Regions from separate parts of the Methylorubrum pseudosasae genome, predicted to be linked through region 2. Evidence: riboswitches for the same ligand, from Rfam matches in the RefSeq annotation. Region 2 holds a riboswitch; each other region holds the start of a gene.

Region 1 (7,659 bases), 900 kb from region 2:
ACTTCGAGGGCGACCAGGAAGAGTCCGCGCTTGATGAGGAAGGCGGAGGTCGCGGCGCGGCTGCCGTGCTTCTGCCCGTAGAGGCTCGCCGAGAGCCCGGTCAGCAGCAGGAAGACCGGGGCGCAAAAATGCGAGGCGGCCCGCGTCAGGAACAGGCCGGGCGGGGTTGCCGCGAGGTTCACCGGGTCGCTCACCTGGGCGTGCAGGTAGAAGAACTCCCGCGCGTGATCGACCAGCATCAGCAGCATCACGAGCCCGCGCAGGGCATCGATGGCGCCGATGCGGGTGCGTGGCGTGGCCCCCACGGCGATGGGAGCCGGTGCGGACTCAGCCGTGGCCGCCCCTTGGCGAGCCCTCATCAAAACCGCACCGTCATCGTTCCGGTGAAGCGCCGGGGGGCGCCGGGATAGACCCGGAAGCGGTTGAGGGAGCTCTCGTAATACTCGGTGTCGAACACGTTCTCGATGTTCAGCCCGAAGCGGAAGTTCTCGTAGCGGTAATAGGCGAGCGCATCGACCGCGATATAGGCCGGCAGGGAGAAGCTGTTGACCGCATCCGCCGCCCGCTCGCCGACGCCGCGCACGCCGCCGCCGAGCCCGAGCCCCTTCCACGGGCCGGCCTGCACCTCGTAAACGGCGAGCAGGCTGCCGGAATGGCGCGGCACGTTGATGAGCGGCGTGCCGGCCGGCAAGGTCGGATCTTCGGTGACCACGGCCTCCGCGTAGACGTAGCCCGCCAGCAGCTTGATCTCCGGCGTGATCTGGCCGGCGGCGGTCAGCTCGAAGCCCTGGCTGCGCACCCCGCCGACCGCCACGGAGAAGCCACTGCCGTTGGCCTCCGGCGTCAGCACGTTCTCCCGGTCGATCCGGAAGGCGGTGCCGGTCAGCGCCAGCGCGCCGCCATAGAGGTCGAGCTTGGCCCCGACCTCGTAGCCGATGCCGGTTTCCGGCGCGAACGGCCCGGAGGCGGAGGCGGCGGCAGCATCGGGACCGATATTGGGACGGAAACTCGTGCCGACATTGGCGTAGAGGGAGAGTTCGGGCAGCGGCTGGTAGACGAGGCCGGCGCGGGGCGTCGCGGCAAAGTAGGTCTGATCGACCTGGGACCGCGGGATGCGTTCGCGGAACGACTGTTCGAAGAAGTCGAAGCGCACGCCGAGCAGCGCCTTCCATTCGGGCGTGAGGACGATCTGGTCCTGCGCATAGAGGGCGGTGTTGGTGATCCGTTCGAGGTTGTTGCGGAAGCGGTCGATCGGCGGCAGCGGCTGGCCGTAGCGCGGATCGTAGATGTCGATGGCGAAGGTCGAACCCGGTCGGATCGTCGAGCGGTTGTAGACCGTCCGGCTGTCGGTGCTTTCGCGCTCGAAGCCGAGCAGCATGGTGTGGCCGATCCCGGCGGTGTCGAAGCGCCCGACCACCTCCGCCTGGCCAATCGCCACGTCCCAGCGGTAGTCGCGGATGTTGCGATCGCGCGAGACGGTGCGGTTGTCGGCGGCGATGGCGCGAATCTCGGCGGATTCGCCCTCCAGCGTGCCGGTGTTGAAGTGGGTGGCGAGCCGCATCTGCCAATCGGCGTTGAAGCGGTGATCGACGCGGACCTGCATCGTGTTGTTGGTCTGATAGGTGCTCTGGCCCGGCTCGCCGAGGAAGCGCGAGATCGGCAAGAGCCCGAGCCGCCCGTTGAGGGCGATGACGCCGCGGTCGAACACAATGCGGTTGCGCAGGAACTCGGTCTCGACGGTGATGCGCGTGTCCGGCGTGATCTGCCAGCTCAGGACGGGCGCCACGAGCAGCCGGTCGCTGTCGACGAAATCGCGAAAGCTGCCCTGGCGGCCGGCGGCGAGGTTGAAGCGGTAGGCGAGCGTGCCCTCCTCGTTGAGCGCGCCGCCGGAATCGACCGTGCCGCGGAACTGCCCGAACGAGTCCCATAACCCGCCCATCTCGACGAAGCGCTCGACGGTCGGCTGCTTGGTGATGATGTTGACGAGTCCGCCCGGATCGCTGCGCCCGAACAGCCCGCCGCCGGGGCCTTTGAGCACCTCGACGCGCTCGACGTTCTGGGCGTCGGGCGGGGGCGGCGTGCCGCGGTTGAGCGGAAAGCCGTTCTTGTAGATCTCGGAGGTGGTGACGCCGCGGATGGCGTAGCTGAACACCGAGAGGCCGCCGAAATTGTTCTGCTGCGCTACGCCCGGCGTGTAGTTGAAGACGCGATCGACGCGGGTGGCGGCGAGATCCGTGATGACCTCGCGCGGGGCGACCGTGACGATCTGGGGCACGTCGCGCTGGGGCGTGTCGGTCTTCGTGCTGCTCACCGCGCGGTCGGCGCGGTAGCCCGGCGTCGGCCCGATCAGGCCGATCGTGCCGGCGGCGCTGGTCCGGCCGTCCGCTGCGCCATTGCCAACGCCGCGGCCTTCGCCCTCGACCGCCAGTTCCTCCAGGGTGACCGATTCCTGCGCCCGCGCCTCCGGGCCGTGCAGGCCGGCGCAGAGCAGCGCGGCGAGCATCCAAGGCGGGCGCCGGGCCGGGACGTCGATGGCGTTCAGGATCGTCCGAACTGTCACAAGGCGCGCTCTGGCTGTTCGGGTGCGGGCCCAAGCGGGTGCCCCGCCGGGAGCGCAGGGGAACGCTCTCGCCGATCAGGCACGCCGCCGGAGCACCCCGCCCGGGGGACATCGTCGCGCCAAGGCAGGTCTCCTGGCTCACGGGTCAGCGCCCCCGTCTCGGCCTTCCCGGTGCAGGGCACCAGTGACCTTCGACGACGGTGGCTCGCCGCTCACAGTTGCGGGGGCAGCTTCGGCCTCGCCCGGACGGGCTTACCGAATTCCCTCTTAGCCCTCGGACATGCGTCCGGGGGAACCTTGGCCGCAGCAACTTCGCTGCGATGCGGCGCAGGGTCAACAGACCAACCAATGAAATGTAACAACATCACACAACCTGTGGCCCGTAGAGCACAAAGGTTCGGCGAGAAGCCCCATGGCGGCTGCGTTTCCCGCGTCGGCCTGAAGGCGGGCACACGAGACGATGGCGATCGTCCGGTCGACCCCGTCATCGAGCGCGCACTGCGCCGCAGCGGTTGGTAGAGGCCGCCGCCTCGTGGCGCGGCGGAGCCGCTGAGAATCCGCATCGAACGTTTTTCGAAGGACGTGACCGAGCTTTAGGCAAGATTAACCAAGATCCCGTTGAATGACGAAGGCTTAAGGTTGATCCTTCCCTAATCGGCGAAGCCATCTCGTTTTGTCATTCTGGCACAGATAGCCGGAGATGACGGCGGGAGGCCGTGTGGGATCCGCGTTGTCGAGTACCGCCCGCAATGGACATCGCCGAGCTCGTCCAGAGTCGCTCCGCCCGGCCCGTCATCCGCCGTCGGCGCCGCCCGCCTGTCGCGGCGCTCGCGCTGACCGCCCTCGGGGGTCTCGCGGTCGCCGGGATACTGCAACCGCAGGATCGCGCCGCGCCCGCCCCCGTGGAAACCGCGCAGGTTTCGGGCGAGGCCGAAGGGACGGAGACCGTGCAGGCCGCGCCCGGCGCGCTGGCTTGGATGCTCGAGCCCACCCCCGTGCTCGACACCGCGTCCGGCGGCTTCGTCCCGCGGACCGCGCAAGTGTCCGCCTTCCGGGCGCCGCCCGTGGCGGAGCCTTCCAAGCCGCAGCCTGCCCCATCGGAGCCGGTCACGACCCTGGCCGCCCTCCCCGCGGGTCAGGCTGCCGACGCCGCGCCCGCCGTCACGCCGCGCCCGGCCGCGCCGACGGCCCGCCTCGCCCTCACGGTGCCGCTGCCAGTGCGGCGGCCCGACGAATTCCGCTACGAGCCGCGCACGCAGACCGCCCGGGCGGCAACACCTCGGATCGCCACCGCATCCACGGCGCGCGCCTCCCGCCGAGCCGACCCGCAGCGTGTTCAGCGCCGCGGTCACGGACAACCGCAACTTCCTCGAGAAGATGTTCGATCTGCCGGGTTCGACGCCCACGCCGTCCTCGGACAAGGCGATGGCCTATGCCGGACTCGACAGCGGGGCGGTCGATTCGGCCGCGCGGCGGCGCGTCGTGCCGGGCCCGGTTTCCGAGCCGGGGGTCGCCGTCTACGACATCAGCGCCGCCACCGTGACGCTGCCGAGCGGCGAGGTGCTGGAAGCCCATTCCGGCCTCGGCGTCGCCCAGGACAACCCGGACCACGTTCATATCCGGATGCGCGGCGCCACCCCGCCCGGGGTCTACGACCTGCGCGAGCGCGAAGCGCTGTTTCATGGGGTGCGGGCGATCCGCCTCAACCCGGTCGGCGGCTCGGCCGCCATCCACGGACGCGACGGCATCCTCGCCCATACCTACATGCTGGGCCCGAGCGGTGCCTCGAACGGCTGCGTCGTGTTCCGGAACTACACCCGCTTCCTCCAGGCCTATCTGAGTGGCGAGGTCCGGCGTCTGGTCGTGGTGCCCGGCACGGCCCCCGGCGTCTTCGCCAGCCGGCGCAACGCCACGCCGCGCCGCTCGGCCTCCGCCGATTAACGGGTTTCCAAAGAGATCATTCCTTTGGCGAGACATCGGGGCAGCGCCCCGATGTCCCTTCACCAGGGCTCTGCCCTGGACCCGCGAATGGACTTGTCCTTTCGAAACCCGCTTTGGAGCCCGTCAGGATTTGGCGACGGGCTTGAGCTTGAGCTGGTCGATGGCCCAGCGCCACGTCCCGTCCGATTGCCGGCGGGCCGACTCAACCGAGAGCGCGCCGTTCGGCAGCCGCGCGAAGGTCAGCGCGAGGTCGCCGTTGCGGATCGCCGGCAGGGTCTCGGGTTCGGGGAAGTCCGACTTGCGTGCGAGCAGATCGGTGTAGAAGCGGCGGATCTCGTCGTGGCCGGTCGCCACGATATCGCCCGCGGCCACCACCGCCTGCGGCTCGTACAGGGCGACCAGCCCTTCGGCATCGCCGGCATTGGCCCGTTCGTTGAAGAGCCGGGCTAGATCCTCCGGCTCGCGTGCCACGTCCCGCTGCGTCTCGCTCATCGCTCGTTCCTCCCTGTCTGTTTCAGGCCTATCTATTTCAGGCGGTTGCCCTGGCCGTCCCGCACCGCGACCGCCACCGGAACGCCGGCCTTGACGCTCTCGGACACGGTGCAGAACTGTTCGAACTGAGCGAGCACGCGGTCGAGCCGGTCCATCGACTCGGCGGGCGCGCCGAGCGCGATATCGACCTCGATCCCGACGAGGCGCAGGCGGCCTTCCGCATTGCGGGCCACGCGCCCGATCGCCTCGGCGCTCACGCCCCCGCCCTCCTGCCGGTACTTGCCGAGCGCGAAGGCGAGGCTCGCGCACAGACAATTGCTCACGGCCGCGATCAGCACCTGCTCCGGCGACGGACCGGTGCCGCCACCGATCGGCTCGGGCTCGTCGGTCAACAGCGGCACGAAGCTCTCGCCGAAATCGATTCGGAAGGCATAGGCCTCGATCTGCCGGATCCGAATGCTGTGCTTGTCCGACATCGTGGCCTCCTCGCCTCCCTATCAACCCACCTTTGCGCGATCTCGTTCGAGCCACGCACTGTGCCTTGACCTGCCATTCGTATCTGGTATACCAGATGCCAATGACGAGCCACCGGAAAGAGCGATCTCGATCCGGAAGGCCCGAGACCCGGGAAGCCAAGGAGGCAACGCCTGCCATGACCGAACGCGGCATCCTCGACAGACATCGCATCTCTCCGCTCACAGCGCGGCCTCAGGGCTAGCAACCGGCGGAAGGGGGGCAACCGATGGCCCAATCGCAGACCTTCGACACGTCCGGCCTTGTCGCGGCGATCGGTGACGCGGTGGTGATCTCCGACGCGGACGGACGGATCGTCGTCTGGAATCCGGCCGCGGAGCGGATCTTCGGCTTCTCGGAAGCCGAGGCGCTCGGGCAGAGCCTCGACCTCATCACCCCGGAGCGTCACCGCCGACGCCACTGGGACGGCTACGCCAAGACGATGCGTACGGGTGAGACCCGCTACGGCACGTCGCTGCTCAAGGTTCCGGCCCTGCACAAGGATGGCCGGGCCCTGTCGATCGCCTTCACCGTCGCGCTGCTGCACGGCGCGGCGGGCGAGGTCACCGGCATCGCCGCGGTCATCCGCGACGAGACCGAGCGCTTTCAGGAAGAGCGCTCCCTGCGCCGCCGCGTGGCGGAGTTGGAAGAGGCTTTGGGCACCCTTGTCTGCGCCTGAAGGCGGGGCGCCTGAGCCATTCAGCAATATTACCGGCCTTAATATTTTTCGATTTTCCAACAACGACCCACAACGAAGTCGAAATAGGGAGAAGACCGAGATGACCCAGCCGCTCGACGGGATCAGAATCATCGATTTCACCCACGTCCAGGCGGGCCCCGCCTGCACCCAGCTCCTCGCGTGGTTCGGGGCGGACGTGATCAAGGTCGAGCGTCCGGGCTCGGGCGACGTGACGCGCAACCAGCTTCGCCACGTCGAGGACGCGGATGCGCTCTACTTCACGATGCTCAACTCCAACAAGCGTTCGCTGACGCTGGACACCAAGAACCCGCAGGGCAAGGAAGTCTTGGAAAAGCTGATCCAAGAATCCGACGTGATGGTCGAGAATTTCGGCCCCGGCGCGCTTGATCGCATGGGCTTCACCTGGGCCCGCATCCAGGAGCTCAACCCGGGCATGATCCTCGCCTCGGTGAAGGGCTTCTCCGACGGGCACCACTACGAAGATCTGAAGGTCTACGAGAACGTGGCCCAGTGCGCGGGCGGTGCCGCCTCGACCACCGGCTTCTGGGACGGCCCGCCCACCGTGTCGGCCGCCGCGCTCGGTGACTCGAACACCGGAATGCATCTCGCCATCGGCATCCTCACGGCGCTGCACCAGAAGACCAAGACCGGCAAGGGCCAGAAGGTCGCCGTGTCGATGCAGGATTCGGTGATCAACCTCTGCCGCGTGAAGCTGCGCGACCAGCAGCGCCTCGATGCCATCGGCTACCTCGAGGAATACCCGCAATACCCGCACGGCGAGTTCACGGACGTGGTGCCGCGCGGCGGCAACGCGGGCGGCGGCGGCCAGCCGGGCTGGGTGCTCAAGTGCAAGGGCTGGCAGACGGACCCGAACGCCTACATCTACTTCACGATCCAGGGCCACGCCTGGGCCCCGATCTGCAAGGCGCTCGGCCGTGAGGAGTGGATCGACGATCCGGCCTACAACACGCCCCGCGCCCGCCAGGACAAAATCTTCGAGATCTTCGCCATCATCGAGGATTGGCTGGCCGACAAGACCAAGTTCGAGGCCGTCGATATCCTGCGCAAGTTCGACATCCCGTGCTCGCCGGTGCTGTCGATGAAGGAAATCGCCGCCGATCCGTCGCTGCGCGCCAGCGGCACCATCGTCGAGGTGCCGCATCCCAAAGCTCGGCTCGTATCTGACCGTCGGTTCCCCGATCAAGTTCTCGGACCTGAAGGTCGACATCAAGGCTTCGCCGCTTCTGGGCGAGCACACCGACGAGGTCCTCGCAGGCCTCGGCTACTCGCCCGAGCAGATCGCCGCGATGCACGAGTCGCGCGCGGTCTAAAGGGAAGCGGCAGCGCGGATCTCCGCGCTGCCCGTACAGGATGGCCAATCTCTTTCGGCCATGATCCTCCCGGGACGGGGCATCGCCCCGGGAGCGCATGACCGGGCATGACGCCCGGGTTT
Region 2 (7,659 bases):
GGCGCGAGGCCTCGATCCGTGGCTCGACGAGTAGCCGGGCCGTCGTCGTGCGGGCGACGCGGAAGAACTCGACCCAGAGGGAGAGCGACAGGCCGAGGTAGAGCGGCAGGAAGTGACCCGGCGCGAACGCGAGCAGGAGCAGCACGAGCAGCAGCCCGGGCAGGGCGAGGACGATGTCGGACAAGGCCACGAGGGCCCGCTCCGTTACGCCGCCGCGCCAAGCCGCCAGCACGCCGAGCAGCAGGCCCGGCACCGCGGCGCTCAGCATGGTCAGCAGCGCCATACCGAAGGAAAGCCGGGCGCCGTATGCGAGCCGCGCCAACATGCTGCGGCCGTAATGGTCGGCCCCAAGCAGGAAGTCGCTGCCGATGGGCGCAAGGCTCGCGGACAGGTCCTGACGTGCGGGATCGGCGCTGACCACGACTGGGCCGAGGAACGCGAAGGCCGCGAGTAGGGCGAGGAGCCCGAGGCCGATCCGGCGCGAGATCGGCCAAGGATCAGAACGCGGGGGCGCCGTGCCGGCGAGGTCCTGCATCTGGAGCATCATCGGCCGGCCCCCAGGCGCGGGTCGAGGAGCCGGCAGAGCAGGTCGACCCCGAGGTTCAGGAGAACGAACATCAGGCCCATGACAAGGGCGGCGCCCTGGACCATGGGCACGTCCCGGGCGATGACGGCGTGCACCAGAGCGTGGCCGATGCCTGGATACGCGAACAGCGACTCGACCACGACGACGCCTTCGATGAGGTAGACCGCCTGAAGGCCGAGGTAGGTGACGATCGGGATGGCGGCGTTGCGCAACCCGTGCCGAACGAGCACTGCGCGCTCAGGCAGGCCCTTGAGCCGGGCGAAGCGGTAGTAGGTCGTGGCCCCGACCTCGGCGACGGCGTCGCGCGCGACGCGGCTCAATACGGCGGCGAGCCCGAGCGCCAGGGTCAGGCTCGGTAGCGCCATCTCGCGCCAAGTGCCGTAGCCGGCGGGCGGCAGCCATTCAAGCCGGATGCTGAAGACCAGCATCAGCACAAGGCCGAGGACGAAAGGTGGCAGGGCCCGCAGCGCCACGGCTCCGATCAGCGCGAGGCGGTCGAGGCCCGATCCGGCGCGCAGGCCACTCACGAGGCCGAGCGGCAGGCCGATCAGCAGGGACAGGACGAGGGCGCTGGCGGCGAGCCACAGGCTTGGCCCGAGCTGGCTCGCGAGTTCCTCGGAGACCGGTTCGCCGCTGACCAAGGAGTTGCCGAGGTTTCCTTGGGCGAGCTCGCCGAACCAGCGCAGCAGCAGTTCCGGCCAGGGTCGGTCGAGGCCAAGCTCCTGCCGGACGGCCTCCGCGGCCTGGGCGGTGAGCGCGTCAGGGCCGTAACGGTCGGCGGCGATGCGGAAGGACGCGTCGCCCGGTAAGACCCAAACGAGGGCAAAGCACAGGCCGCCGACGACGAGCGCGACGAGCGCGGCCTGGACCAGCCGTCCGAGGACTAGGCGCGTCATGGCGTCCCCCAGCGCATCTCGGCGAGCCCGTAGCTCCGTTCCAATGGGTCGGCGCGCACGCCGGCCACGCGCCGGTTGGCGACCACCGCCAGCTCGGCCCAGGTCACCGGGATGACCGGCAGCTCGGCCTGCAGGATCTCCGCCAGCCTATGCTGCAGCGGCTCACGCTCGCCCGGATTGGCGAGGACGGCGAGCCGGTCGAGAAGGGAGGCGGTCTCCGCGCTCGACCAGTTCATCGCGCCCCAGTCGCCACCGTCCGGCCCGAAGTCCTGGAGCATCGTGCCCAGCGGATCCGGGATCATGGCGAAGCTGCGGGAGACCAGCCCGAGATCGAGGCTGCCGTCTCGGTGACGAGCCGGAATGTCCGAGGTGTTGCCGATCGAGACGGCGAGATCGATGCCGACCTCACGGGCCTGCGCCTGGATGGCCGCCGCCAGGGGCGGCAGCTCGGGCCAGGCGGAGTAGGTACGAAGAGTTGCGGCGAAGCGCCGGCCGTCACGCTCCAGGATGCCATCCGGTCCAGGCCGCCAGCCGGCCTGCGCCAGAAGGATACGCGCCTGGGCGAGATCGCGGGTCAGCGGCGGGAGCCGATCGGCATGCCAGCCCGAGACGGCAGGCGGGAAGAGCTGGTCGGCCCCAAGGCCGGGATTGCGCAGCAGGACCTTGGCGAGGCCGGCGCGGTCGAGGGCGAGGCTCAACGCGCGTCGGGCGCGCGGGTCGGAGAAGAGGGGCGAGCCTGCGTTCAGCTTCAGAAGCCGGGTCCGAGGCGGCGTGACCGTCTGCACCGCCAGCTTCGGGTTGCGGCGTAGCCGAGCGAGCGAGACCGGAAGGATCGAGACCACGACGTCGGCCTCGCCGCTCTCGGCCATCAGGGCACGCGTCTCTCCCTGCCCGACGGCGAGGTAGCGCGCCCGCGCGATGGCGGGCCGCCCGCCCCACCACTCGTCGAAGCGCTCCAGGTCGATCCGCAGCGGCGGGGCGACCGTGGTGGCGCGATAGGGGCCGGTGCCGATGACCCGGATGACCCGCCCGCTCGGGTCGTAGGAGCCCGGCGCCAGGATGATCGTGGTGTGGTTCGCCAGGAAGGCCGGCAACAGCGCGAAGGGCCGATGCAGCGCGACGACGACGGCCCCGTCCTCGGCCGAGATCGCGGCTATGGGCACCCGCGAGAGCGGGCCGACATTCGCCCGGGCGCGCCGCAGGCTCTCGGCGGCATCCTCCGCGGTCAGGGGCGAGCCGTCATGGAATCTGACGCCCGAACGCAGGGGGAGGCGCCAGGTGAGGCCATCCGGCGCGACCGTCCAGCCGGTGGCGAGGCCGGGAGCCGGGGCGCCCGCCGCATCGACGCCGACCAGGGTCTCGGCGACCTGCAGGCGGGTGAAGGCGTGGCCGTTGCTCGCGGGATCGAGGCCGCCGACCTCCCAGGGGCCGACGACGGTCAGCGCGCGCTCGGGCGCGCTCCGACCCTCGGCGGCACCGGCGTCTGGGGCCAGTGCGAGGAGGCCGGCAAGGCCGAGCAGGCCGAGGAGGACGGCGCGGCGTGGCCGGGGCACGAACGTCATGCGGAACGGGGCTCCGGGGAGAGGCATCAGAAGCGGGCGGCGACGCCGCCGGTGATCAGGCGCGGCGTGCCCGGCGTCGCGTAGCGGTTCTGCCAAGCGCGGTCGTAGTAGACCTCGTCGAAGAGGTTATCGACGTTCAGGTAGACCCGCACGTCCGGCGTGATCCGGTAGTAGGAGATCAGGTTGAAGGTCGCATATTCCGGCAGGTCGAAGGTCGAGACGGCCGTGCCCGCCGCGCGGCGGCCGACGAAGTTCACGCCGCCGCCGAGGCCGAGGCCTCGCAGCGCGCCGCCCAGGAACTCGTAGACGCTCTGGAACGCGAAGGCGTTCTCGGGGATGTTGGCGATGCGCGAGCCGACCGGGATGGTGTTGTCGCGGGTCACGGCGGCATCGACGTAGGTGTAGGTCCCGATGACCCGCCAGCCCGGGGCGAGGTAACCCGCGACGCTCAGGTCGAAGCCGCGGCTGCGGATCTCGCCCGCCGCGACGCTGAAGTTCTGGTCCACCGGATCCGCCGTGAGGACGTTCGTGCGGGCGATGTCGAACAGGGCGGCGGTGGCGCTGAGGCGGCCGTCGAACAGGTCGAACTTCGCACCGACCTCGTAGCCCTCGCCTTCCTGGAAGGCGAAGGGCCGGAAGTTGCGGTCGGTGCCGCTGTTCGGCCGGAACGAGCGCGCGTAGTTGCCGTAGACCGAGACCCAGTCGAGCAGGTCGTAGACGAGACCGAAGCGCGGCGTCGCGGCCGTGCCCTGGAGGCGCGTCGTGGTGTTGTTGATGTAGGAGGTCGAGGTCAGGCCGATGTCCTCGACGCGCACGCCCACAAGGGCGTGCAGGCGCGGCGTGATGTCGATCTGGTCCTGCACATATCCCGCGTAGCTCTGGGTGTTCTCCAGGAGGTTGCTGCCCGGCACGGTGAGCGGCGGCAGAGCCTGGCCGTAGCGAGGGTTGAGCAGGTCGAGGAAGAACGGGTTGGTGGTCGAATTCGACCGGGTGATCACCTCCCGGTAGCGGTAGCTGTCGTATTCCAGCCCGAGCAGCAGGGTGTGCCGGAAGGGGCCGGTCTCGAACTTGCCGGCGAGGTTCACCTGCAGGTCGAGGTCGGACCAAGTCAGCTCGCGATGGTCCAGGGTGCGCCGAAGGGTGCGTCCGTCGTTGAGGACGCCGACCGTCTGCACGGCGTCGCCCGCGATGTTGCCGCCCAGCACCTGCGTGCCGGCGGTCAGCACCCAGTCGGGATCGAACCGGTGCTCGATGCGCAGCTGGCCGAGGGCGTTGTCGTTGCGGAACGGCGCGAGGCCGGGCTCGCCGATGTAGCGGGAGCGCGGCACCGCCAGGACGTTGCCGCGGAATGGCACGATACCTCGGTCGAAGATCTGCCCAGCGCTGATCAGCTCGCCTTCGAGCGTGATCGTGGTGTCCGCGGTGGGGCGCCAGGCGATGGCAGGCGCGACGTAGTAGCGGTCGCTGCTCACGAAATCGCGGAAGCTGCCGTTGTCCTCGACCGCGCCGATGATACGGGCCAGGACCGTCCCGTCCTCGCTGACGGCGCCCGTCGCGTCGAAGGTGCTGCGCTTCGTGTTGAAGCTGCCGTACTGCGTGCCAACGGCGAAGGTGCGCTCGGCCAACGGCTGCTTCGAGACGATGTTGAAGGTGCCGCCCGGATCGCCCCGGCCGTAGAGGAAGGCCGAGGGGCCTTTCAGAACCTCGACCCGCTCGATCGAGGCGATGTCGGGCGAGTTCGGGTAGCCGCGGTTGATTGGGAACCCGTTGCGGTAATACTCGCCCGTGGCGAAGCCGCGGATCGTGAACTCGGTCAGGCCAAGGCCAGCGAAGGGGTTTGCCCGGCCGACGCCTGCGAGATCGAGGGCGGTATCGATCCGGGTCGCGGCGGCGTCTTCGAGCACTTGGTTCGGGACGACGACGACGGTCTGGGGAACCTCCCGCAGGGGGGTATCGGTGCGGGTCGCGCTGACGCTCTGCTTCGCCAGATAGCCGTCCGCGACGAGACGGGGGCCGGCGGTCCCCTGGACCGTTAGCTCGTCCAGCCGAACCTCCTGGGTCGCGTCGGCGGCCAACTGCGCGGAGGCGATGACCGGATCGAGGCCTACGGCAAGAAAAGTGGCCAGGGCGACCGTGCACGACCGCGCCTGTTCCCGGCTCGGGCCGGATGCGGCGGCACGACCGGCCTTATCACCCGGCTTGCGAGCGGCTCGAAATGATTCCGAGAGCGTGAGACCTGACCGGTGCGGCATCGAAGAAGCCCTTGACCGGACAAGGGCAATTCCAGGCACGCTTGCGCGAGAGCAGGCGGTCAGCGCCTGCCACGGCCATGCGTTCCCTTCGGACACCCCGCCCGAGAAACGAAAACCATCGCCAAGGCAGGTCTCCTGGCTCGCGGGTCGTCACCTCTGCCTGACCTTCCCGGTGCGGGGCACCAGTGATCATTCTCGGCAGCGGCTCGCCGCTCACAGTTGCGGGGGCAGCTTCGGTTTCGCCCTCGCGGGCTTCACCGAATTCCCTCTTAGCTCACGGTCACGGGACCGTGAGAACCTTGACGGTAGCCCTCATCGGTCCTGCAGGTACGGGAGTCAACCGATCGAACGCGGCTTCGATAGCTGGCGCGTCCGGCACAGGGCTGTCCGTTCCTGCTCAGTAACAGGTGGCTCCTTCGACCGCATTGTCCTGTCCACAAGTCGGAACATCGTCGTCCATCTGTCGAGAGCAGGTTGTTGACAGGTGTTGCCCGGCCGCGACGGACCTGAGCCGGAAGCTCGGTAGTATGTCCGCGACGGTTCCCCTTGGGGATCAAAAGGGAACGCGGTGAGGGCGCAAGCTCGATGCCGCGGCTGCCCCCGCAACTGTAAGCGGCGAGCCTTCCGCCACCATGTCACTGGGCAGCCTCGCCCGGGAAGACGGTGAGAGGGCAGCGACCCGCGAGCCAGGAGACCTGCCGTCCATCGTGGTCACACGCGGAGCGTGCCGGACGGGGTGTGTCGGCAGGTGTTGGTGATGGCGCGCGGTTTGCTCCGTACCCTCATCGGCCTCGTTCGCGGTGACGTGCCACTGCCGTTGCCCCGAGGCCCCGATGTCCGACCTTCAGCCTCCGCCAGTCTCGCGCTGCCTCATGGCGGGCGCCCTGGCCGCCGCCCTCTGTATCGCCCCGACCTGTGCGGGCGCGCAGGCCGCTCGCGCTGACGAGGTCACCCTGTCGGAGATCTCTGTGAGCGCCGTGGCCGTGCCGACCGCTGCTGCTGCCGGTCCGGCCTCGGCCAGCGCCGGCTACGTCGGTGGGGTGTCGGGTATCGGCGGCGCGCTTCGCCCGGTCGACGCTGCGAGCGGCGGCATTATCTCGGGCGCGCAGCTCAACAGCCGCCCGGTCACCCGCCCCGGCGAGGTGCTGGAGGAGGTGCCGGGCCTCATCGTCACGCAGCACTCGGGCGAGGGCAAGGCCAACCAGTTCTTCCTGCGCGGCTTCAACCTCGACCACGGCACCGACATCGCCCTGTTCGTGGACGGCATGCCGGTCAACATGCGCACCCACGCCCACGGCCAGGGCTACGCCGACCTCAATTTCCTGATCCCCGAACTCGTCGGCGCGGTCGAGTTCCACAAGGGGCCGTACTTCGTGCGCGACGGCGACTTCGCCTCCGCCGGCTCGGTGCGGATCGACTACCTCGACACGGTGGCCCAGAACCTCGCGCTCACCTCCATCGGCAGCTTCGGCTACAAGCGCGCGCTGTCTTTCGCCTCCGTGCCGCTCGGCGCCGGCAACCTGCTGGTGGCCGGCGAGGCGCAGACCTATGACGGGCCCTGGGACGTGCCCGACCGGTTGAGGAAGCTCAACAGCGTCCTGCGCTACAGCCAGGGCACGGCCACCGACGGCTTCTCGGTCACCGGCATGGCCTACTGGGCGAAGTGGAACGCCACCAACCAGGTCCCGGAGCGCGCGGTCGCCGAGGGGATCATCGGGCGCTACGGCACGCTCAACCCGACGGATGGCGGCGATACCGGCCGCTTCTCGCTCTCGGGTCGCTGGAGCGGGACCGACGAGACCAGCATCACGCGCGCGAACGCCTACGTCATCCGCTACCGGATGAACCTCTGGAACGATTTCACCTACTTCCTGAACGACCCCGTCAGCGGCGACCAGTTCCGCCAGCTCGACGACCGGGTGCTCGGTGGCGGCGAGGTTGCCCACGTCTTCCAGGGCGACCTCGCCGGGTTGCCGATGGAGAACGAGATCGGGGTGCAGACGCGCACCGATTCCATGCGCGTCGGGCTCTTCAACACCACGAACCGCCAGTTCCGCTCCACGGTGCTCGACGACCGTGTCGTGGAGGCGAGCGCAGCCTTCTACTACGAGAACCGCCTGCGCTGGACCGACTGGCTGCGCACCAGCGTCGGCTTTCGCGCCGACGGCTACTACGCCGACGTCCGCTCCGACACGCCGGCCAATTCCGGCCGCGCGCGCGACGGCATCGTCAACCCGAAGCTCGGCCTCGTGCTCGGGCCCTGGGCCGAGACCGAGCTCTACTTGAACTACGGCGGCGGCTTCCACTCGAACGACGTGCGCGGCGTGACCGCCACGGTCGATCCGGCGAGCCCGCTCTTCAAC
Region 3 (7,659 bases), 2.9 Mb from region 2:
GGGGTCCACTCCGTCCGGAACTGCGTCCAGTTATCGGTCCAGGCGATCTTCGAATCGCGGACGTTGTAGTTGTTGAAGCGGATGGTGTCGGGCACACGCCCGTTCACCAGCGGCGTGCCCCAGTAGCGGGTGGGTTCCTGGTAGCCGAAATCGTGGCTGAGCGTGAAGGCGAGTTCCGGATTCGCTTGGAGCGTCAGCGCGCCCGAGACCGCGAGATTGCGGAATTCGCCCTCCGGCGTGATCCAGCCACCGGCACGGTTGCCGCTGACATTGAGACGATAGGCCAGGGATTCGCCGATGGGCCCGGTCGAATCGACCGCCGCGCGGGCGATGCCGTCCTCGCCGAGCCCGAAGCGGGCGACGTTGAGCGGCGTGAACAGCGGCTTCTTCGAGACGACGTTGACGATACCGCCGATGGCTCCGTCCCCGTAGAGAACGGAGGCCGGCCCGCGCAGCACCTCGATCCGCTCCACGTTCCACGTATCGAACGGGAAGGTGACGGTGTTGGCGCCGACATAGAGCCGGGTTCCGTCGAACAAAGTCTGGATCGAGTTCTGCCCGGCAAAGCCGCGAGCGGTGAAGAAACCGAGTCCGTTGCCCGGCGAGCCGAAGGTCGTGATGCCGGTGCCGTTCTGCGACACGGCCTCTAACACGCTGGTCTGGCCGCGCAGGCGGATGGTCTCGCCCGAGATGATGTCGAGACTTGCGGGCGTTTCCAGCGGCGTGAGACCGAGCCGGCTCGCCGAGCGCGACGGCGTGCGCAGGTTGAGGCCGACCGGTGAGGACTGCGTCAGACTCGGCGTCCGCAGGGCTGCGGCGGCGTCCGTGCCGACGGCGTCGGCCGGCACATTGGCGGGCAGGCCGATCCGGGCACCGCCTTGCACCGCGATCTCATCGAGTTGTGTCAGGAGTGCTCGGGCCCGAACCGGACCGGACGTCGTGAGGGGCAGGGCGGCGACGGCGGACAGGAGGGACCGGCCGCAGAAGCGGCGGTGAAAGGGGAACATGATGGAAACGATGCCTCGGCAGCGACGGTGGCACGTCACCGCGACCGAGGCCGATCCACTGCCGGCCATGGGCCTTCAGCGTCTCGACACCTGCTGGGACACCCCGCCCGGCATGGCTCGCGTGTGACCACGGCTGACGGCAGGTCTCCTGGCTCGCGGGTCGTCGCCCTCCATCGTCTTCCCAGGCGAGGCATGCCCAGTGACGTGGTGATGAAGGACTCTCCGCTCACAGTTGCGGGGGCAGCCGCGGGATCGAGCTCGAAAGCCCTCCACCGCGTTCCCTTTTGATCCCTTGCGGGAACCGTCAACGGTCAAGCTACGGTCAAGGCGGCGCTCTGGTCAATGCGCGCGGCGCTGTTGGGGATGCCAGCGTGAGGGGCGATCCACAAACACGGACCCTGCCGCGAGCAAAGCCGCACGGCAGCCAAAAAGAAAAAAGGCCGCCCCGAAGGACGGCCCGAAGTCTAGGGAGGAAACGCCCAAGAAGGGCTGCAGGACCGCGACGCCATCGCGATCCGGCATGGCCATGATTTCTCAGGTTGCAGTGCACAAAGCAATCGCCGGCGCGTCGGATCGGGCATGCATTCATTGCATATGTTCGGTTCCGAACTCATCCGCTCCGGCGGAGCCATTCGGCCCCCCGGGGGTTTCGGTCGTCCGAATGCTGCCTCATGGATGCCAGACATGCCCCGTTGGATGTTCGCTTTTCCCGTCGTGCTGATGATCCTTGCAGGGCTCGTCGTTTTCGCCTTCACGCGGACCGGCCCGACCGACAACCAGAACACCCACGCTCCGCAGACCGGCCAGACCCGCTGACGCCGCCGAATCCCAGAGCGCACCGGCCCCTGAGCCATTCCGGCCCACAAATTGCGAAGTTTGCACGGTCGGAATCGTTCGGTGGGGTCCTCCATGCGGATCGGATGCGTTTTCTTCTTAAGCGCCCTCCTGCTTCCATCCGGGGCTCACGCAGTCGATGCGCATGCGGACGCGGCGGCCTTCGCGGCGGCGGCCCGTCACCATGTCGGTGAGCGCGTCACGCTCGATCATTGCCACCTCGTCTACGCGACCGACGACGAGATCACCTGCATCGGCCTGTTGCCGGAGGATGCGGCAGGCAATGTCCGCTTGGCCGGCAGGCTTCTGATCCGGGTCGCGGCCGCGGAGATGCAGGGCCGCACCCGTGCCCTCGCGCTCTGTGCCGGTGGCGCTCTCGACGAAGCCTGCGAGGTGAGCGTGGCGGGAGAGGTGTTCGACGCCTCCCCTTCGTTCGGGCTCGGCGCGGCCCAGTTGATGGGCTTGCGCGAAGCAACGATCTGCTGGCCGGACTGAGCTTCGCGAAGCGCTGCCGAGCCTGATCCTGCGAGAGCGATACGCGCAACCGATGTGAGGCCGATCTCCGGCGATGGACCCGCGTGAACCCTCAAGGGTCTAGTGCGTTCGAACTCCAAGGGAGTTTGCCGATGATCACCCGTCTGTCGTTTGCCGCGGTTCTGGTCGCGGCCCTCGCCACATCCGCTGCCGCCCAAAGGCCAGCGCAGACCGGGACCGGCGGTGGTCCGGCTTCGACCATCTACGCGCCGAACACCTCTGCCGTCGGCCAGACCATGCCGCCGGCCGGGGCGGGCGGTGTGCGGCGCGACCCGGGCAATCCCGACCGCGAGACCGCCATGGAGAAGAAGGACGACAAGATCGACACAGGGATCTGCATCGGCTGCGATAAGTAGATCCGGCGAACCGAGGCGCGACCTCCCGAGCGCCGCGCCCGGTTCATTCCGACCAGCGCAAAGCCGCGGCGGCGGCCAGGGTACCGACCACCGCCGCGATCAGGCTCAGGGCGGCCAGCACCGTCAGCGGGGTCGTGAACGGCACCGTGCCGCCCAAGGCAGCCTCCGCGGCCGAGACCCCGAAGATCAGGGTCGGGACCATCAGCGGCAGCACGATGATGGCCAGGATCAGGCCGCCCCGACGGATGGTAGCGGTCAGCGCCGCGCCGACCGCGCCGATGAAGGCCAAAGCCGGCGTGCCCAGGGCCAGCGTCAAGGCCGTGGCACCCATGGCTTTCGGGGAGAGTGCCACCAGCAAGCCGAACAGCGGCGAAGCGAGCGCCAGGGGCAGGCCGGTCGTGAGCCAGGAGGCCAGAACCTTGGCCAGCACCACCAGTTCCAACGGCACGGCCGCGCCCGTCATCAGGTCGAGAGAGCCGTCCTCCTCGTCCGACTGAAACAGCCGGTCGAGACCGATCAGGGTGGCCAGCACCGCCGAGAGCCAGAGGATCGCGGGGCCGATCCGCGACAGCAGGTTCATGTCGGGCCCGAGCGCGAAGGGCACCAGCACCACGATCATCAGGAAGAAGACGAGCGAGAGGGCGCCCGAGCCGCCAACCCGGGCGGCCAATTTCAGATCGCGGGCGAGGAGGGCGGAGAAGGCGCGCATCATAGACAATCCTCCGCCTCGAACGCCGCTTCAGAGACGGCCTCGGGTGCCGCCGGTCCGATGCGCAGCTCGCGGGCATCCTCCAGGCCAAGGGCTTGGTGCGTTGCAGCAACCACGAGCCCTCCTTCGGCCCGATGGCGTCCCATCAGCCCCGCGAGAACCCCTTGCGAGGCGAGGTCCAGAGCGGCGGTCGGCTCGTCGAGCAGCCAGAGCGGGCGGCGGCAGACGAGGAGGCGCGCCAGTGCCACCCGGCGCCGCTGCCCCGCCGAGAGATAGCCGACCGGCAACCGTGCGACATGCGGCAGGCCCATCGCCTCCAGGGCCGCCTTGGGGGAGGCGGCGGGATTGCCGAGAAGATCGCGGGCGAATTCGAGATTTTCGGCGGCGGTCAGCGCCGATTTCAATCCGTCCCGGTGCCCGACCACGTGAAGGCATTCCGGCAGGTTCGCCTCGCCGATGCCCTCGGCGCGGATCGTGCCGGCATCGGGCTTGAGGCGGCCGGACAGCATCGTGAGCAGGCTCGATTTGCCCGCGCCGTTGCGCCCGGTGACCATCAGGCCTTCGCCGGGTCCGAGCACGAAGGAAAGGCCGGAAAAGATGCGGCGTCCGGAGCGGCGGCAGGCCAGATTCTCGACGATCAACCGCACGGATCGGCCTTCGATGAGGGAGAGGTCCGCACGCTTCGTCCCGGTCCTGGCTGTCGGATCTCCTCGCTTAGCGCGAGGGGAAACCGGGACATCTCGCGGGCGGAGAGGCCGGTCTCGTGCGGCCTATAGCGGATCGTTCGGCGGCGCGCGAACCGCTCGGGCCGCTGGCGCATTGATTCGGTGATGCCACATGGCAGTTTCGCAGGATGGGCGACCATGGATGCCGAGACGGCCCCGCAGGCCCCGCTCCACCCGTCCGAAGCGGCTATGGCCCGCGATCCCGCCGCGATCGCCGGGCGCACGCAAGTGGAAGCCCGACTCGCAAGCCTGACGCCGGACCAACGCGCAGCGTTCTGGGACGCAGTGCGCCACTGCTACGTCTTGGGCGCGGACAGCCGCCGGACGCGTCGGTAGGGCGGGACCGCAATATCAGTCGCGCGCCTGTGTCATCGGGCCAGTAGCGGCCAATTTCGAAACGTTCTATAGACCGGCTCAGGCTGCGCCGCGCGATCATTCCAGGGCGTCCAAATCGCCCCTCGCGCACCATCCTGAGTGTCATTCGCGGGCCTCCCGGCCGCCGGGAGTTCCCCGAGGGCACTCGCTACCCGGGCACCCCCGGGGCGGCGCGCGCTCCTTGGAGCGTCTCCGGCCGAACACCTCTCGTGGCGCAGGTTATGCCTGCTCCGTGTTCGCTAACGCCAGCTCAGGACCCGACTCGCCGTGGCATTCCTCGACAGCTTCAAAGCTCGCCAGACGCTTCAAGCAGGCGGCAAGACCTACACCTACTACTCGATTCCCGAGGCGGAGAAGAACGGCTTGGCCGATTCGACCGCCCTTCCGTTCTCGATGAAGGTCATCCTCGAGAACCTCCTGCGCTTCGAGGACGACCGCTCGGTGAAGCGGGCCGATATCGAGGCCGCCGTCGCGTGGCTCGGCAACCAGGGCAGGGCCGAGACCGAGATCGCCTTCCGCCCTTCCCGCGTCCTGATGCAGGACTTCACCGGCGTTCCGGCCGTCGTCGATCTCGCCGCGATGCGTGACGCCATGGTCGCGCTCGGTGGCGACCCCCAAAAAATCAATCCGCTGGTCCCGGTCGATCTCGTCATCGACCATTCGGTGATCGTGGACGAGTTCGGCACCCCGAAGGCGCTCGGCGACAACGTCGCCCTCGAATACGCCCGCAACGGCGAGCGCTACACCTTCCTGAAATGGGGCCAGTCGGCCTTCGATAACTTCTCCGTGGTCCCGCCGGGCACGGGTATCTGCCACCAGGTGAACCTCGAATACCTGTCTCAGACGGTCTGGACCCGGACCGAGGACGGCGCCGAGATCGCCTATCCCGACAGCCTCGTCGGCACCGATTCGCACACCACCATGGTCAACGGTCTGGCCGTGCTCGGCTGGGGCGTCGGCGGCATCGAGGCCGAGGCGGCGATGCTCGGCCAGCCGCTGTCGATGCTGATCCCCGAGGTTATCGGCTTCAAACTGTCCGGCAAGCTGCCCGAGGGCACCACTGCGACCGACCTCGTGCTCACCGTCACGCAGATGCTGCGCAAGAAGGGCGTGGTCGGCAAGTTCGTGGAGTTCTACGGCCCCGGCCTCGACGACATGCCGGTCGCCGACCGCGCCACCATCTCCAACATGGCGCCGGAATACGGCGCGACCTGCGGCTTTTTCCCGATCGATCAGAAGACCATCGACTTCCTGAAGGTCACCGGCCGGCAGGACGACCGCATCGCGCTGGTCGAGGCTTATGCCAAGGCGCAGGGCATGTGGCGCGACGCCAAGACCCCCGATCCGGTCTTCACCGACACGCTCGAACTCGACATGAGCACCGTGCGTCCTTCGCTCGCCGGCCCGAAGCGCCCGCAGGACCGGGTGCTGCTCGACAGCGCCAAGGCCGGCTTCGCCGACTCAATGGAAAAGGAGTTCAGACGAGCGGCCGACATCGCCCGGCGCTACCCGGTCGAGGGCACGAACTTCGACATCGGCCACGGTGACGTGGTGATCGCCGCGATCACGAGCTGCACCAACACCTCGAACCCGAGCGTGATGATCGGCGCCGGCCTGCTCGCCCGCAACGCGGTCGCCAAGGGCCTGACCTCGAAGCCGTGGGTGAAGACCTCGCTCGCCCCCGGCAGCCAGGTCGTCGGCGAGTATCTCGACAAGTCCGGCCTCCAGGCGAGCCTCGACGCGCTGGGTTTCAACCTCGTCGGCTTCGGCTGCACCACCTGCATCGGCAATTCGGGCCCGCTCCCGGCGCCGATCTCGAAGGCAATCAACGACAACGACGTCGTCGCCGCCGCCGTGCTCTCCGGCAACCGCAACTTCGAGGGCCGCGTGAACCCGGACGTGCGGGCGAACTACCTCGCCTCGCCGCCGCTGGTGGTCGCCTACGCGCTCGCCGGCTCGCTCCAGATCGATATCACCACGGAGCCGCTGGGCCAGGGTTCGGACGGCAAGCCGGTCTACCTGAAGGACATCTGGCCGTCCTCGGAGGAGGTGAACCGCTTCATCGAGGAGAACATCACCTCGGAGCTGTTCAAGAGCCGCTACGCCGACGTGTTCGGCGGCGACGAGAACTGGAAGGGCGTCGAGGTCACCGAGGCCGAGACCTTCGCCTGGGATGGGGGCTCCACCTACGTGCAGAACCCGCCTTATTTCGAGGGCATGACCAAGACGCCCGACCCGATCACCGACATCGAGGGCGCGCGCATCCTCGGCTTGTTCCTCGATTCGATCACCACCGACCACATCTCGCCGGCCGGCAACATCCGCGCGGCTTCGCCTGCCGGTGCGTACCTGCAGGAGCATCAGGTGCGGGTGCAGGACTTCAACCAGTACGGCACCCGGCGCGGCAACCACGAGGTGATGATGCGGGGCACGTTTGCCAACATCCGCATCAAGAACCAGATGGTGCGGGACGAGGCCGGCAACGTCGTCGAGGGTGGGTGGACGCTGCACCAGCCCGACGGCGAGCGGATGTACATCTACGACGCCGCGATGCGCTACGCGGAGGAGGGCACGCCGCTGGTCGTCTTCGCCGGCAAGGAATACGGCACCGGCTCGTCCCGCGACTGGGCGGCCAAGGGCACCAAGCTCCTCGGCGTGCGCGCCGTGATCGCCGAGAGCTTCGAGCGCATCCACCGCTCGAACCTCGTCGGCATGGGCGTGGTCCCGCTGGTCTTCCAGGGCGAGGAATCCTGGGAATCGCTCGGCCTCAAGGGCGACGAGACCGTGACGATCAAGGGGCTGTCCGGTGAGCTGAAGCCGCGCCAGACGCTGACCGCCGAAATTACCTCCGCCGACGGCTCGAAGCGGGAGGTCCCGCTGACCTGCCGGATCGATACGCTCGATGAGCTGGAATACTTCCGCAACGGCGGTATCCTGCCCTACGTGCTGCGGTCTCTGGCGGCTTAAGCGCCTCCTCCGTTCGCGCTGCCTGAAAGCCTCTCCCGCAAGGGAGGGGCTTTTTTGTTGAGCAAGTGGTTCCGGCAACCGTACCGAAGCAAACAAGACGAAGAGGGGCCAAGGCGTCGGCCGTAGCTCGACGCTTTGTCAGTGCATCCGCT

What was found. A riboswitch is a leader RNA that binds a small molecule or an ion and turns the genes downstream of it on or off. The one in region 2 is predicted to bind cobalamin.
Region 1: it holds a riboswitch for cobalamin, as region 2 does, so the genes downstream of both, M2437_RS02260 (TonB-dependent siderophore receptor) here and M2437_RS06460 (TonB-dependent receptor) in region 2, are expected to answer to the same signal.
Region 3: it holds a riboswitch for cobalamin, as region 2 does, so the genes downstream of both, M2437_RS20230 (TonB-dependent receptor) here and M2437_RS06460 (TonB-dependent receptor) in region 2, are expected to answer to the same signal.

What each region holds. Positions count from the first base shown of each region.
Region 1 covers NZ_JAQGDU010000002.1:293,712-301,370, reverse strand. The annotation lists gene M2437_RS02265 (acetyltransferase domain-containing protein) at 1-359, opposite strand, end outside; gene M2437_RS02260 (TonB-dependent siderophore receptor) at 359-2,503, opposite strand; cobalamin riboswitch at 2,667-2,875, opposite strand; partial or broken gene M2437_RS02255 (DUF2778 domain-containing protein) at 3,310-4,501, shown strand; gene M2437_RS02250 (YybH family protein) at 4,625-4,993, opposite strand; gene M2437_RS02245 (OsmC family protein) at 5,026-5,469, opposite strand; gene M2437_RS02240 (PAS domain-containing protein) at 5,736-6,185, shown strand; partial or broken gene frc (formyl-CoA transferase) at 6,286-7,537, shown strand.
Region 2 covers NZ_JAQGDU010000002.1:1,192,193-1,199,851, reverse strand. The annotation lists gene M2437_RS06480 (ABC transporter permease) at 1-535, opposite strand, end outside; gene M2437_RS06475 (ABC transporter permease) at 544-1,482, opposite strand; gene M2437_RS06470 (ABC transporter substrate-binding protein) at 1,479-3,044, opposite strand; gene M2437_RS06465 (TonB-dependent siderophore receptor) at 3,071-5,296, opposite strand; cobalamin riboswitch at 5,405-5,613, opposite strand; cobalamin riboswitch at 5,817-6,013, shown strand; gene M2437_RS06460 (TonB-dependent receptor) at 6,130-7,659, shown strand, end outside.
Region 3 covers NZ_JAQGDU010000002.1:4,072,523-4,080,181, reverse strand. The annotation lists gene M2437_RS20230 (TonB-dependent receptor) at 1-1,007, opposite strand, end outside; gene M2437_RS20225 (hypothetical protein) at 1,009-1,134, shown strand; cobalamin riboswitch at 1,129-1,328, opposite strand; gene M2437_RS20220 (hypothetical protein) at 1,917-2,336, shown strand; gene M2437_RS20215 (hypothetical protein) at 2,468-2,731, shown strand; gene ccmB (heme exporter protein CcmB) at 2,775-3,443, opposite strand; gene ccmA (heme ABC exporter ATP-binding protein CcmA) at 3,440-4,087, opposite strand; gene M2437_RS20200 (hypothetical protein) at 4,304-4,501, shown strand; gene acnA (aconitate hydratase AcnA) at 4,808-7,507, shown strand.